3 regions of the Arthrobacter dokdonensis genome follow, and region 2 is predicted to be linked to each of the others. Evidence: predicted binding sites of a transcription regulator. Region 2 holds the regulator's gene; each other region holds the start of a gene.
What was found. The regulator HrcA, encoded in region 2, represses chaperone genes, less so after heat shock. The targets are predictions, from matches to a motif close to TTNGCACTCGNNNNNNNCGAGTGCNAA.
Positions count from the first base shown of each region.

Region 1: the regulator HrcA is predicted to act here: its motif matches at 3,053-3,079, upstream of groL (chaperonin GroEL).
Region 3: the regulator HrcA is predicted to act here: its motif matches at 2,971-2,997, upstream of DMB86_RS18700 (FmdB family zinc ribbon protein).

Region 1 is NZ_CP029642.1:1,184,079-1,188,794, reverse strand. Features, by position in the region: gene DMB86_RS05300 (ribonuclease HI family protein) at 54-1,013, opposite strand; gene groL (chaperonin GroEL) at 1,247-2,890, opposite strand; gene DMB86_RS05290 (TM2 domain-containing protein) at 3,322-3,822, shown strand; gene DMB86_RS05285 (LytR C-terminal domain-containing protein) at 4,072-4,665, opposite strand; gene DMB86_RS05280 (DUF3263 domain-containing protein) at 4,708-4,716, opposite strand, start outside.
Region 2 is NZ_CP029642.1:2,630,495-2,635,210, reverse strand. Features, by position in the region: gene hemW (radical SAM family heme chaperone HemW) at 1-145, shown strand, start outside; gene DMB86_RS11750 (DUF4870 domain-containing protein) at 501-893, opposite strand; gene DMB86_RS11745 (DUF3097 domain-containing protein) at 962-1,846, opposite strand; gene hrcA (heat-inducible transcriptional repressor HrcA) at 2,033-3,046, shown strand; gene dnaJ (molecular chaperone DnaJ) at 3,100-4,227, shown strand; gene DMB86_RS11730 (16S rRNA (uracil(1498)-N(3))-methyltransferase) at 4,234-4,716, shown strand, end outside.
Region 3 is NZ_CP029642.1:4,195,319-4,200,034, reverse strand. Features, by position in the region: gene DMB86_RS18710 (ATP-binding protein) at 1-1,451, shown strand, start outside; gene DMB86_RS18705 (RcpC/CpaB family pilus assembly protein) at 1,519-2,418, opposite strand; gene DMB86_RS18700 (FmdB family zinc ribbon protein) at 2,567-2,908, opposite strand; gene DMB86_RS18695 (5-formyltetrahydrofolate cyclo-ligase) at 3,055-3,684, opposite strand; gene galU (UTP--glucose-1-phosphate uridylyltransferase GalU) at 3,780-4,682, shown strand; gene DMB86_RS18685 (GNAT family N-acetyltransferase) at 4,688-4,716, shown strand, end outside.

The DNA.
Region 1 (4,716 bases), 1.4 Mb from region 2:
CCGGCGCGGACTACGACCCGCCAGGCAGCACGCAGCAAGGCACGCCGCCCGCACTACGCTTCGAGAGTGCCTTGATGGAACCGGACCTGCCAACGGCCGTTCTCGCGCTGCCAGATGGAACTGCGCAGCGCGGTCCCCCGCCGGTCAACGCTGCGGTACGTCAGCAGGGCCGTGGCGGCATCGAGGCGGTTCAGCGTGAGGACCTCCAGGCTCGCGTCGGCCGCCTCCGCCTCGCAGAACATGCCCAGGACCTCCTGGCGCGACCACCGCTGCCCGGACGCGCCAATCTCCTCGAAGTCGGGGTGCAACAGTTCCCCGGCCCGGAGGGGGTCCGCCCGCACCGCCGGGTCCAACAGTTCCCGCTCCAGTTCCACCACGGCGCGCAGTGATGCGTCCGGACCCGGCGGAAAGGCAGGATCGGGGCCGTCGTCGAACATGGAAAACAAGTCAGGCTGCTCCGGAATGTCCGCCGGCTCCGGGGCGCGCGTGGCTCCCGTGGCGGGGCCTGCCGCCGCGGCGGGGTTCATGGGCGCCCTTCCGGGTCCGGCGCCGGCAAACCCCGGCCCATGGATGGGTGCGCGCTTGGCCTGGTAGGCGGTGGCGGCATCGCGGGCGCGGTCGTCGGCCGCCTCGTTGAGGTCGTGCCCGGCGTGGCCCTTGACCCACTCGAACGTGTATTTCCTGCCGACGATGGCGGCGTCGATATCCTTCAGGAGGTCCACGTTGAGCACGGGCTTGCCATCAGCCTTACGCCAGCCCTTGCGCTTCCAGCCTGGCATCCATTTGGTGATGCAGTTGATGACGTACTGGCTGTCGCACAGGATGTGCAGCGGTTCCTCGGGCAGGTGCGCGGTGGAGTGGAAAAGGTCCAGCACGGCCATGAGCTCGCCCATGTTGTTCGTGCCGTGTGGCCAGCCTCCGGCACGCCAGCAGGTTTCGTCCACGTACCAGGCCCAGCCGGCGGGGCCGGGATTTCCCAAAGCCGAACCATCGGCTGCCGCAACAATTGTCATGTCCACATACTTTCAGAAGTTTCCGACCCTTAAACGCCAAAGGCGCCCCCGCCGGTGTGGCAGGGGTGCCTTTCGCTATGGTGATTCCAGGCACCCAAGGCGCCAACCCACATGTGCGCCCAAGGCGCCTGGGTGACTCCGGGCACCCAAGGCACCACCCACATATGGGCCCCGCGCCCGAGGGGCCCCGATGCTGGTTCGCTAGCGAACCAGCATCGGGGAGGGCGTGGGGACTAGAAGCCGCCCATGCCGCCCATGCCGCCCATGCCGCCCATGTCGTCGCCGCCACCGGCCGGTGCAGCCTTTTCGGGCTTGTCGGCCACAACGGCTTCGGTGGTGAGGAACAGGCCTGCAATGGAGGCCGCGTTCTGCAGTGCGGAACGGGTCACCTTGACCGGGTCGTTGACGCCGGCAGCCAGCAGGTCTTCGTACACGCCGGTCGCGGCGTTCAGGCCGTGGCCGACGGGCAGGCCGCGGACCTTGTCGACAACCACGCCGGGCTCGAAGCCGGCGTTGAAGGCGATCTGCTTCATCGGGGCATCGATGGCGACCTTGACGATGTTGGCGCCAGTGGCCTCGTCGCCGGTCAGGTTCAAGCCTTCGAATGCCTTGACGCCGGCCTGGATGAGGGCAACGCCACCGCCGGGGACGATGCCTTCTTCCACAGCAGCCTTGGCGTTGCGGACAGCATCTTCGATGCGGTGCTTGCGTTCCTTGAGCTCAACTTCGGTTGCGGCTCCGGCCTTGATGACTGCAACGCCGCCGGCCAGCTTGGCCAGGCGTTCCTGCAGCTTCTCGCGGTCGTAGTCGGAATCGGAGTTTTCGATCTCGGCGCGGATCTGGGCCACGCGGCCAGCGATGGCGTCGGCTTCGCCGGCACCTTCAACGATGGTGGTCTCGTCCTTGGTGACAACGACCTTGCGGGCCTTGCCGAGCAGGTCGAGCGTGGTGTTTTCCAGCTTCAGGCCGACTTCCTCGGCGATGACCTGGCCACCGGTAAGGATGGCGATGTCTGCCAGCTGGGCCTTGCGGCGGTCGCCGAAGCCCGGTGCCTTGACGGCGACCGACTTGAACAGGCCGCGGATCTTGTTCACGATCAGCGTGGCCAGTGCTTCGCCTTCAACGTCTTCGGCGATGATCAGCAGCGGCTTGTTGGACGCCATGACCTTCTCGAGGACCGCAACGAGGTCCTTGACGTTGGAGATCTTGGAGTTGACGATCAGGATGTACGGGTCTTCAAGAACCGTTTCCTGGCGCTCGGTGTCGGTGACAAAGTAGGCGGAGATGTAGCCCTTGTCGAAGCGCATGCCTTCCGTGAGCTCCAGCTCCAGGCCGAAGGTGTTGGACTCCTCGACCGTGATGACGCCTTCCTTGCCAACCTTGTCCAGAGCTTCGGCAATGAGTGCACCGATCTCGGGATCACCGGCGGAGATGGAGGCCGTGGCCGCAATCTCTTCCTTGGTCTCAATTTCCTTGGCGGAGACGAGCAGCTGGTCGATGACGGCCGCGACGGCCTTCTCGATGCCGCGCTTGAGCGAGAGCGGGTCGGCTCCGGCTGCGACGTTGCGCAGGCCTTCCTTGACCAGCGCCTGGGCCAGCACGGTGGCCGTGGTGGTGCCGTCACCGGCGATGTCGTCCGTCTTCTTGGCAACTTCCTTGACCAGCTCGGCGCCGATCTTCTCGTAGGGATCGTCCAGCTCGATCTCCTTGGCGATGGAAACACCATCGTTGGTGATCGTGGGGGCGCCCCACTTCTTTTCGAGGACCACGTTGCGGCCGCGCGGCCCCAAGGTGACCTTGACGGCGTCGGCGAGGATGTTCAACCCACGCTCAAGGCCGCGGCGTGCCTCTTCATCGAATGCAATGATCTTGGCCATGTAGGCTTCAGTCCTTTCGGGACAGTCATTATGGACTCAGGTTCCCCCAATGGTGCCCGCGACGGACGGAATCGGTGCCGGCGATCTCTTTCACGCCTGCCCCGGAATCCTCACCACGAGAGGAAAGTTGTTGACCTCCGACGGCGGATGGCTGGCTAGGATCTAGCAGTCACCGCCTCAGAGTGCTAAGTCAATAATTAGCACTCGGCACCCGAGAGTGCAAGCGCGGTGTCTCGATGTGTGCTGCGGGCGAACACACCGACGGCGCTGCCGGTGCAGGGACGGATGCCGCCGTGCCGCTCGAATGCTTCCGCCGTTTGGAATTAGCGGCTAGCGTTAATCGAAGAATGTCCGAACGGGGCGCCTGCACGCCGTGTACCGATGCCGGGAGCGCCGGCACGCCGAACTATCGTGACTCCAAGGAGCCCGCCATGACTGAGAACCCAAGCACCGGCAATCCTTCCGACCCGTCCGGCCATTCCGTCGCCGGTGAGCCCAAGGTTGGGCCGGTTCCCGCTGGTTATGACGTGCCGGAGCAGCCATCCGCGCCGGGCTTTGGTCCTCCTGCGTACCAGCAGCCGGTGGAGCAGGTGCCCACCGCATTTCCGGGCCAGCAGCAGGGGTGGCAGCAGCAGCCGTACCAGCAGCCGTATCAGCAGCAGTACCAGCAGCCCGCCTACGGTCAGCAGTATGGCGGGCAGAAGTCGAAGGTCGCGGCGGGCGTCCTGGGCATCCTGCTCGGCGGCCTCGGCATCCACAACTTTTACCTGGGCTTCACCAAAAAGGCCCTGATCCAGCTGCTCGTCTCTGTCCTAAGCGTCGGCTTTCTCGCGTGGGCCATGGCCATTTGGGGGCTCATCGAGGGCATCCTGATCCTGGTCGGCAATGAGGGCTTCCGCACCGACGCCAGAGGCGTTCCCCTCAGGGACTGACACACAAATCAGGGACTGACACACAAAATTCGCGCCGAGAGTCGCCGAGAGTACAGATGAGGCGGGCAACTACCCGAGTTGCCCGCCTCATCTGTACTCCCGGCGTCGGCGGAACCCACCGAACTTGCCACAGTTGCATCTCGGCGCTTCCAGCCGCCCCCACGCCGTCGCCGACCGGTCGCCCGCCAGCCACCAGCCTGGACGGGCTGGACAGCCTGCACGGGCTGGACAGGGCGAACGGGGCGGGTATTAAGCCCCCGGGCCGAGCACGATGGTCAGCGGGATCCCCATCTCCGCGGAGTCCAACAGCGTCGCGATGTTCAGCAGCTTTCCCAGGGCCTCGGCGTTGGCCTTCTGCGCCGGGCCGCTGTAGATGATGGAGGAGACCGATTGCGGCGCGCCGTTCCAGTTTCCCGTCTGTGACACCGTCCAGCCGTCGCTGGTGGCCGTTGCGCTGTATTGCGCCGCGAGCCCGCCGATTCCCGTGGCATTGAAGATCGCCACAGGCGTGGACTTGTCCACCACGGATCCGGGCGTCGGCGTGGGCGACGGCGCCTTTACCGCAGTGGTGCGTGGCGCGGCGCTCGGCGTGGCGGACGCAGGGGCCTTAGTGCCCGGCGCGGTGGCGGCCGTAGAGCTGGTCGGCGCGTTGACGGCCGTGTCCTGCCCACTGATCTTGGGCACAATCAGGAAGGCCAGCAGGCCGACGCATAGCGCGGCAACACCAAAGATCATCACCGGCACCAGACTGCGTGTGGCAACCTCGAGCGAGGCGCGGTGGACGCCGTGGCGCGCAGAGTTCTCCGGAACACGGTCAAATTCGTCCCGCGGGTATTTAGTCATGGTGCAGTGCTGTCCTTGGGGGTGAGGCAGTGGAAGCGCGCGTCAATGCCC
Region 2 (4,716 bases):
CCTCAGCCACGCCGCCCGGAAGGCCGTCGCCGGGCTCATCGCCGGCGAACTCATCGATCCCGTCAAGGCCTTCCACGGCACCCTCGTGCTCACGCTCAAGGGCCGCCTCCTGGGCGACGCAGTCACCCGCGCCCTGCTCGACTGAGCCTGGCGCTCACCCGCCCACTCCATGCGGTGGCGCCATCGACAGTACAGCTTCGGCGACCTCCGTCGCCGCCAACCCGCCAGATTCGTACAACCGGTGTTCGGGACGGCCCGCCAACCCGCCATATCTGCCCGTTCGAGTAGAAAATACGGCACGAGCCACGGCTCTGGCGCGATTCGGCGCGGCGAGCCATACGGAAAGGCTGCGGACCGGGTCCGGCGGGTCCTGATTGCGTTCGGCGGCGGAGCCGGCATTTTTTGTCGTCCGGCGTCAGGGAGGCCCGGGGGCCGCCCGCGGCCGAGGACCGGAAAGCCGGACGGAAAAATGCCGGTCCGCCGCTGCAAAAGCGAAGACGTTACTGGATCCTGCGCAGGTTCCAGGCGTAGCGGTAGGGGTTGCCGTTGTTGACCTGGATGGCGGCGATGACGGACCAGACGGTCAGGAACACCCAGATGAGCAGGGCGAGCAGCGAAAAGACGGTCCCGACGGACGGATTGAATATGCGCACCACCAGCGCGATGACGTTAAGCACCAGCGCAAGGATGGTGGGCGGCAGGGTGAAGTTGAGCGCCTCGCGGGATTCCTGGGCCGTGAACGGGCCGCGGTCCGCCATGAACTTGTAGATGAGCGCGGAGGGGATGCAGCCCAGAATGCCGCCGCAGTGCGCCAGGAACGCCCACTGCTTGTCTTCTGCCGGGGTGAGTGGGGGCTTCGCCGGGTTAGTAAAGTTTTTCGCCGGATTGCTCACGTGTAACTTGCCTCTCAACAAAATGATCACTGCTTTGCACGGAACTGTCGGCGTGGTGCCGGCCGTTCCTACAAGGATACGGGTGCGGTGAGAAAGTCTATGACTTCCTCGACGCGCCCCAGCAGCGAAGGCTCCAGGTCTGAATAGCTGTTGACCCGTGACAGCAGGCGCTGCCAGCCCAGCCCGATGTCCTCGGCGGTGCTGTGCGGCCAGCCAAACGCCTGCAGGATGCCCTTTTTCCACTCCATGGTGCGCGGAATCACCGGCCAGGCGGGGATTCCCAGCGTGGCGGGCTTGATGGCCTGCCACACGTCCACGTACGGGTGCCCCACCACCAGCACGTTGTTTTTCGCCGAGGGCGATCGCATGAGATCCGCCACAATGCGCGATTCCTTCGAGTGCGGCACCAAGTGGTCCACCAGCACACCGAGCCGCCGGGTCGGGCCGGGGGCAAAGTCCTTGACCGCAGCCGTGAGGTCGTCGATGCCGCGAAGGGGTTCGACGACGATCCCCTCCACCCGCAGGTCGTCTCCCCACACCTTTTCAACCAGTTCGGCGTCGTGCTTGCCTTCCACCCAGATGCGGCTGGCCTTGGCCACCCGGGCGCGCTGCCCCTCCACCTTGACCGAGCCCGACGCCGTCCTGCCGGCTTTCCGCGGGGGCGTGCCCGCCACCGGCGCCACCACTTCCACCGGTTCGCCGTCGATGAGGAAGCCGAAGCCCAGGGGAAAGGCCCTGACCTTGTCCCGCCGGTCGGCCAGCTCCATGATGTGCATGCCTCCGGATTTTTCGATCCTGACTACGGCGCCCACCCATCCGGTCTGGACGTCCTCGACCACCAGCCCGCGGATTGCCTGCACCTGCGGGAGCGCGCGGGCCTTGGGTGCGCTGAGGTCCTGGTAGCCCCAATTGCTGGTGCGGCTGCCGGCGGACGGGCCGTTATTGGACTGCACTGTGCGTTTCCCCTTGGCTCTCGGAACGTCCGTCGGCGCGCGGCCGGGACGGAAAATTCCATGCTAGCGCCACCACCTGGCCGGAACGCGAAGGACGGGGTGGGCGGCGTGCCGAAAACAGGAGGATGGGAAAGTATTAGACTTGGCACTTGAGTAGGTAGAGTGCCAACGAAGGAGGTGCCAGACATGAGCGAACCACGAAAGCTGGAAGTGCTCCGAGCCATAGTCGAAGACTATGTCCACTCCCGCGAGCCGGTTGGTTCCAAGGCCCTCGTAGAGCGGCACCGGCTGGGCGTTTCCAGTGCCACGATCCGAAACGACATGGCGGCCCTGGAAGAGGAGGGGCTGATCGCGGCCCCCCACACGAGTTCGGGCAGGATCCCCACGGACAAGGGGTACCGGCTCTTCGTGGACCAGATCGCGACCGTCAAGCCCCTTTCATCCGCTGAACGGCGCGCCATCGCCACGCTCCTGGACGGTTCGACCGACCTCGACGACGTCCTCGAGCGGACGGTGCGCACGCTGGCCCAGCTGACCAACCAGGTCGCCGTCGTGCAGTACCCGCGGTCGGCCAAGGCAACCGTCCGCCACATCGAATTCGTCTCCCTGGGGCCGACCCAGGTCCTCGTGGTGCTCATTCTGGCCTCGGGGAAGGTCGAACAGTCGGTGCTCGACGTCGGTGCCGCCGTCGACGATGTCAGGTTGGCTCGGCTGCGACACGAGTTTCTGTCCGTGCTCACCGGCTGCACCGTGGCCGGTCTCCCGGCCGCACTGGCCCAGCTTCCCGCAGGACTGCCGGTGGAGGACCAGGACACGGCCCACCGGCTGGCCCACGGGCTGCTGCAGCTCTCGAGCGCTGCCAGGGAGGACCGGATAGTGCTGGCCGGCACGGCCAACCTGGCCCGGTCCAACGTCGATTTCCCCTTGAGCATCGGCCCCGTCCTGGACGCGCTGGAGGAGCAGGTGGTGCTGCTGCGCCTGCTCGAGCAAATGGCCCAGGACTCCCTCGGCATGGCCGTGAGCATCGGCCGGGAAAATCCGCACGACTCATTGTCGGAGGCGTCAGTGGTGGCCACCAGCTACGGCCCCGGCGCCAGCGCCAAGCTCGGCGTGCTGGGACCCACCCGGATGGACTACCCCAACACCATGTCCAGCGTCCGGGCCGTCGCCCGGTACCTGTCCCGGATTCTGGCGGGCTAAGCGCCTCACCCAAGCAAAAACACGTACACGTTCCACTGAAGAGAGTAAGAATTTTGAGCAACCATTACGAGGCGCTGGGCGTTTCCCGCGATGCCACCGCGGAGGAAATCAAAAAGGCCTACCGCAAGCTCGCGCGCAAGCTGCACCCGGACGTCAACGACGCCCCCGACGCGCAAGACCGTTTCAAGGCCGTCACCCACGCCTACGAGGTCCTCTCGGACCCCCAGAAGCGCCGGGTCTACGACACCACCGGCAACGAGAACGGCAGCAGCAACGGCGCCGGCAACTTCGACGGACAGGGCTTCGCCTTCCAGGACATCTTTGAGACCTTCTTTGGCGGCGGAGGCGGTCAGGGCCGTGGCCCCGAACAGCGCATGCGCCGCGGCCAGGACGCCCTCATCACGGTCCGGATCGACCTGCGCGAGGCGGTCTTCGGCGTCAACAAGAAGCTTGAAATTGACACGGCAATCACCTGCCCCACGTGCGAGGGCAGCTGCTGCCGGCCCGGCACCCACCCGGTCACCTGCGACGTCTGCCACGGCAGCGGCCAGATCCAGCGCCCCATGCGCTCCATCCTGGGCAACGTCATGACCCTGGCCACCTGCAACTCCTGCCAGGGTTACGGGACCCGCATCGAGGATCCCTGCAACGAGTGCATGGGCGAGGGCCGCATCCGCGACCGCCGCACGCTGACCATCAAGGTCCCCGCCGGCGTTAACACCGGCACCCGCATCCAGCTCGCCGGCCAGGGCGAGGCAGGCCCCGCCGGCGGGCCGTCCGGGGACCTTTACGTGGAGATGAAGGTCAACAACGACCCCTCCTTCCTGCGGGAGGGCGACGACCTCCATGCCACCCTAAGCGTGCCCATGACGGCCGCCGCACTCGGCACCGAACTGACACTGGCGACGTTCGATGGCGAACAGCCCATCAACATCAAGCCGGGAACCCAGGCCGGGGAGGTCGTCAACCTGCGCAGCCTCGGCGTGACGCACCTGCGCGGCTACGGCCGCGGCGACCTGCTGGTCCACATCCACGTGGAGACGCCCACCAGGCCCGACGCCGCCCAGGAGGAGCTCCTGAAGCAGCTTGCCGCCCTGCGCGGGGAGACGTTCAGCGAGGGCAGGCTGGTGAGCAGCGGCGGCATGTTCGCAAAGCTGCGGGACAAGCTCGGCAACCTCTAGGGTCCCGTGAGCAATCCTGTCTTTTACGCCGGGTCGCGGCAGCTCAAGGCCCTGGCCCCTGGTGACGGCTTCAGCCTGGACGGGGCCGAGGGCCGACATGCGGCCACGGTTAAAAGACTCGCCGCCGGAGAGCCCGTTGACGTGTGCGACGGCGCAGGGCTGCGTCTGGTGTGCACCGTCACCGCGGCGGCGGCCGGGGTCCTGGACGTCCGGGTGGACCAGGTGATCGCCGAAACCGCCGGGGACTTTGAACTGGTGCTGGTCCAGGCCCTCGCCAAGGGCGACCGCGACGAGCTGGCCATCGAAACCGCCACGGAACTGGGCATTGACACCGTGGTGCCCTGGCAGGCGGAGCGCTCCATCGTCAGGTGGAAGATGGACAAGGCAGTGAAGGGCCGGGCCAAGTGGCAGAACGCGGTTTCCGCCGCGGCCAAGCAGGCCCGCCGGGCCCGAATTCCGGAGGTCGGCGAACTTGTCGGCACGTCCGGG
Region 3 (4,716 bases), 1.6 Mb from region 2:
CGCAGCTGGAGCGCCTGCCGGACGGCCGTGCCGTGACGGGGCTGGAACGCTCCCTGACCGTGGACTACCTGCCGGACGGCAAGGGCCTTCCCGGCGCCGGCGACGGCGGTGTGGAATCGGTGGTGGCCGAGGTCAACCGCGTCGTGGACATGGTGTTCGAACATGCACGGGTGCGGCCGCGCGAATCGCTGGCGGTCATCACGGCCAGCGAACGCCACGCCGTCCGCGTGGCACAGGCCATCCGCCTGCAAATGGCCAACCACCCCCTGCTGGTGGCCTTCTTTGATTCCGGGCCCGAGTCCTTCCGTGTTGTCACGGTGGACCGCGCCGCGGGATTGGTCCGCGACCGCGTCATTTTCTCCCTGGGCTATGGGCGCACGCCCCACGGCCGGGCGCTGCACGGCTTTGGCCCGCTGTCGGAACCTGACGGCCGTGCGAAGTTTGCGCTGGCGATGACCCGGGCCAGGAGCCACATCCACATCATCAGCTGCTTCCGTCCGGAAGACCTGGACGAGACGCGGCTCAGCCATGGCGCGGTGGACTTCTTTGAGCTCCTGGACCGTGAACTGGCCGGAAAGTCCCTGTTGGGGACGCCTGCTTCGCGGGCCGAGGACAGCGAGCGGGAGAGCGGGGAGGACCCGCTGGTTGCCGACCTTGCCGACCGGCTGCGTGCCCGCGGCGCCAGGGTGTGGCACCACTACGACGGCGCCGTGGACATAGTTGCGGCGCCGGACCCGGTGACGCTGCTGGGACGCGAGGACCATGAGATCCCCGTGCCCGTGGCCGTGGAGTCCGACGGCACCGCCAAATACCAGAACATGAGCGTCCGCGAACGCAGCCGCCTCCGCCCGCAGATGCTGGAACGGCTTGGCTGGCGCTATGTGCCGCTGTGGACCATTGAAGTCTTTACCGACCCGTCCAGCTGCGCCGACCAGATTGGCCGGCACCTGGGACTGGTCTCGACCACGGGCGACGACGACCTGCCGTCCCTGATGGGGACGCCGCTGGACACGTCCATGACCGCCATCATCGATTCCCCCCGATCCCGGCGTCGGCAGGCAGCCGGCGGCCAGGATGTCCCCACGGTAAACCGCCAGCGATCCACCGGAACGGATCCCCAGGGCGTACAGCCTGAAGTCGGGGAGGCACCAACAGCAAATGAAGAAAGCGTGAACCCGGTGGGCAACCCCGATAAAGACATGAACGGCTCCAGCTCCCCTGCGGAGGGCGATGGCCCGGCCGGCAGCGACGGCCCGGCCGCCGGAAATGCCTCGGCGGCCGCCAATGGCCCGGGGGACGGGGACGGTCCCGCGCCGGAAACCAAGGCCGACGATTCGGAAGTGCTGCCCACGGTGGCCCCTCACGACGAGGCTCACACCTGGGGAGACGACCCCGGCGACCGCGGCCACGACGCGTGGCTGCGGGAGAACAAGCCTCCGCACTGGGGCTGACCCCGTACCTGGGGCTGATCCCGTTCTCCGAACTGGTGCGGCTGCGCGGAGCGCGGCCCATGCCCCGTCATTTCACCAGGACCAGAAAGATCTTGCCCTGGGCCGAGGCGCCCGCGAGCAGGACCGCCTGCTCCTCCGAGGCGGCAACGACCACCAGGCCCTCGGCATCCTGGGCCGGGAGCAACCCGCCGTTGGGCGCGGCAAGCGCCGGCGTCCATAACACGGCCACCGAGCGGGCCAGCACCTCGTTCTGCACGGGTCCGTCCACGCCCTTGCTGGCGCTGAGCACCACGTCGACGAGTTGGCCCTGGTGGAGGAGCTGGACAGTGGTGGGATCCGTGAGGCGGACAGGGACCGCCTGGGTGCCGACGGCCGCCCCGACCAGAAGTCCGTCGCCGAGAAGCGCGGCGTCGGTCAGGACTTCGCCGCGGCGCACGGGGCCGGAGAGCCTCGAGCCGACCCAGCCCGGCACTGAGCGGTCGATCCGCCCATCTGACGTGCTTCCCGGCGGACCGCCGTCAGCCAGGTCCGAGGCGCCGTCCGCCGCTGGAGCGACGGGAGCGCCGTCCGCCGCCTGAGGGACTGGAGCGACGGGAGCGCCGTCCGCGACGGACGCCGGCAGGCTTCCCTCAGGCACCATGGACGGGCTGACGGCCGCCGGCGCGAGATCAGTTTGACGCAGGGTGTGACCGGCCGGGAGATCGCGCGCGGCCACCATCACCGGGACGGTGGCCGGGGGAGCGGGTGTGAGCTGCTGGACGGCCACCGCAGCCGCGGCGCAAAGCAGTAGGGCCGCGGCGAGCCGGCGCCGCCGCCGGAGCAGGCGCCATAATCTTTCGCCCGGTGAGGCGGGGCGCCCGCGCACAGACCATGCCGGGCCGCGCGCCGCGAAACGGCCGGGCGCTGCGTACTTCGGCACGCGGGAGTGTGGCTGGCTGCCCCGTGCGGGGCTGGTGGATGACCTCATGTGCCCACGGTAGGCGCCCGCGCCGCGCTGTGGCCGGCCGGGACGCCGGAATGTGGGCAGCCCTCACGGGCGGGGCGGCTGTGCAGGGATGAAGCGGGAGCCGACCGACGCTGTGCGCGCGGGAGCCGCCTTGAGGTGTGCGGAGGCGCTAGCTCGCGACCGCCGCGGGTGCCTTGGACGGGACGGCGCTTCCAGAGCTCGTGCCCGACGCCGAGCCCGTTGCCGAGGCGGCAGCCGGTGCCGGGGCCGCCGAACCGGACTCGGACCCGGAGGCGCCGGAAGCACTGCCGGCGGCCGGAACGGTGCTGGAACCGGAGCGCGAGTCGGTGCGGTAGAAGCCGGAGCCCTTGAAGACCACCCCAACGGAATTGAACTTCTTACGCAGCTTTCCACGGCATGCGGGGCAGACGGTCAGGGAGTCGTCACTGAACGACTGCTGGATGTCGAATGCGTGGCCGCAGTCTTTGCAGGCGTAGGCGTAAGTGGGCACTGGTTTCCTCCTGGATGCATGCTTTGGGACCGCGGTTGCCGTCACAGTGGCTTGTGCACCGGCTGGCAGTCCAAGGTCCCGAGTGCCAATTCTAGCACCGCTTACCATAACACCCGGGCACCGTAACATATTACACCGGACGCCCTTCACTGTTCCGGAGTCTCCGCCTTGCTCCAGCCGCCGGGAGTGACGAGCCAGGCCACCGGCCGGTCGAGCACGTCGTGCGGGAGGGCGCCCTGGGGGAACACTTCCTGTTCATGGACGACGGCGGCAGTGGGCACCGCCTGCGTCCCGCCGTCCGCGGGGGACGCCAGTGCCGCGAGGAACCGGTCGTAGTACCCCCCGCCCTGGCCCAGGCGCACCCCGGCAGAGTCGACGGCCAGGGCGGGCAGCAGCAGCCCGGCGACCGCTCCCAGGCCGGCAAAGGGCAGGCGTGGCCCCGTCGGTTCCATGACGGGCGCAAATTCGCTCAGGGCCAGCCCGGTGCCCGGCGTCCATTCGGTCCAAGAGAGCTGATTGCCGGACTCGCAGACGGGCACATATACCCGGTGCCCTGCGCCGACCAAGGCCTCCAGCAGCAGGCCGGTTCCCGGCTCGCTGCCGGAGGAAATGTAGGCGCAGACGGTGGCGCGGACGTCGGCGCCGCACAGCTGCGCCACCCACCCGGCCCCGGCGGAAGCCAGGCCGACGGCGGCGAGGTGACGGGCGTCGTCGTCCATGGACAGGCGGGCGGCGCGCAGGCGGGACCGCCACTGGGACTTGGTGGTGGGGGGCATTGACATTCCTCTGCGTTGGGGTGGTGCGCGGTGCCATGCCCAAGTTAGCAGGGCGCGGAGCGGAAAAGGCCACATCGTCCGTTAGCCTTAGGACCATGACTGATGTTTCTCGCGTACGTAAAGCCGTCATTCCCGCGGCCGGACTGGGGACCCGCTTCCTGCCGGCGACGAAGGCGATGCCGAAGGAAATGCTTCCAGTGGTGGACAAGCCCGCCATCCAATACGTCGTGCAGGAGGCCGTCAGCGCGGGCCTGGTGGACGTGTTGATGATTACCGGACGCAACAAGCGCGCCCTGGAGGACCACTTTGACAGGGTCCCGGTGACGGAGCAGCTGCTGGAGGCGAAGGGCGACACCGAGAAGCTCGCGGCGATCCAGCACGCCACGGACCTGGGCGAGATCCACTACGTCCGCCAGGGCGACCCCAAGGGACTGGGCCACGCGGTGCTGCGGGCCAAGACCCACGTGGGCAACGAACCCTTTGCGGTGCTGCTGGGCGATGACCTCATTGACGAGCGCGATGAGCTGCTGACCACCATGATCGACGTGCAGGCACGCACCGGCGGGTCGGTCATTGCGCTGATCGAGGTGCCAAGGGAGAAGATTTCCGCCTACGGCTGCGCCGACATGACCGTCATTGAGGGCGAGGACTACGTCCGGGTCAACCACCTGGTGGAAAAGCCGGCCGTCGAGGACGCGCCGTCGAACTTGGCCGTCATTGGCCGCTACGTGCTCCACCCGGCCGTATTTGAGGTCCTGGAGAACACCGCTCCGGGGCGTGGGGATGAAATCCAGCTCACGGACGCCCTGCAGACCCTGGCCACCCGTGAGGGCGAGGGCGGGGGCGTGTACGGCGTCGTGTTCCGGGGCCGGCGCTACGACACCGGCGACAAGCTCAGCTACCTCAAGGCCGTGGTGACCCTGGCGTGCGAGAGCGACGACCTGGGCCCGGACCTGCGCGACTGGCTGGGCGAGTTCACCGCCGAGCTCGCGAAGTAGCTTCCGTGTGGGGCCAGGCTATTTGGCCTGTGAC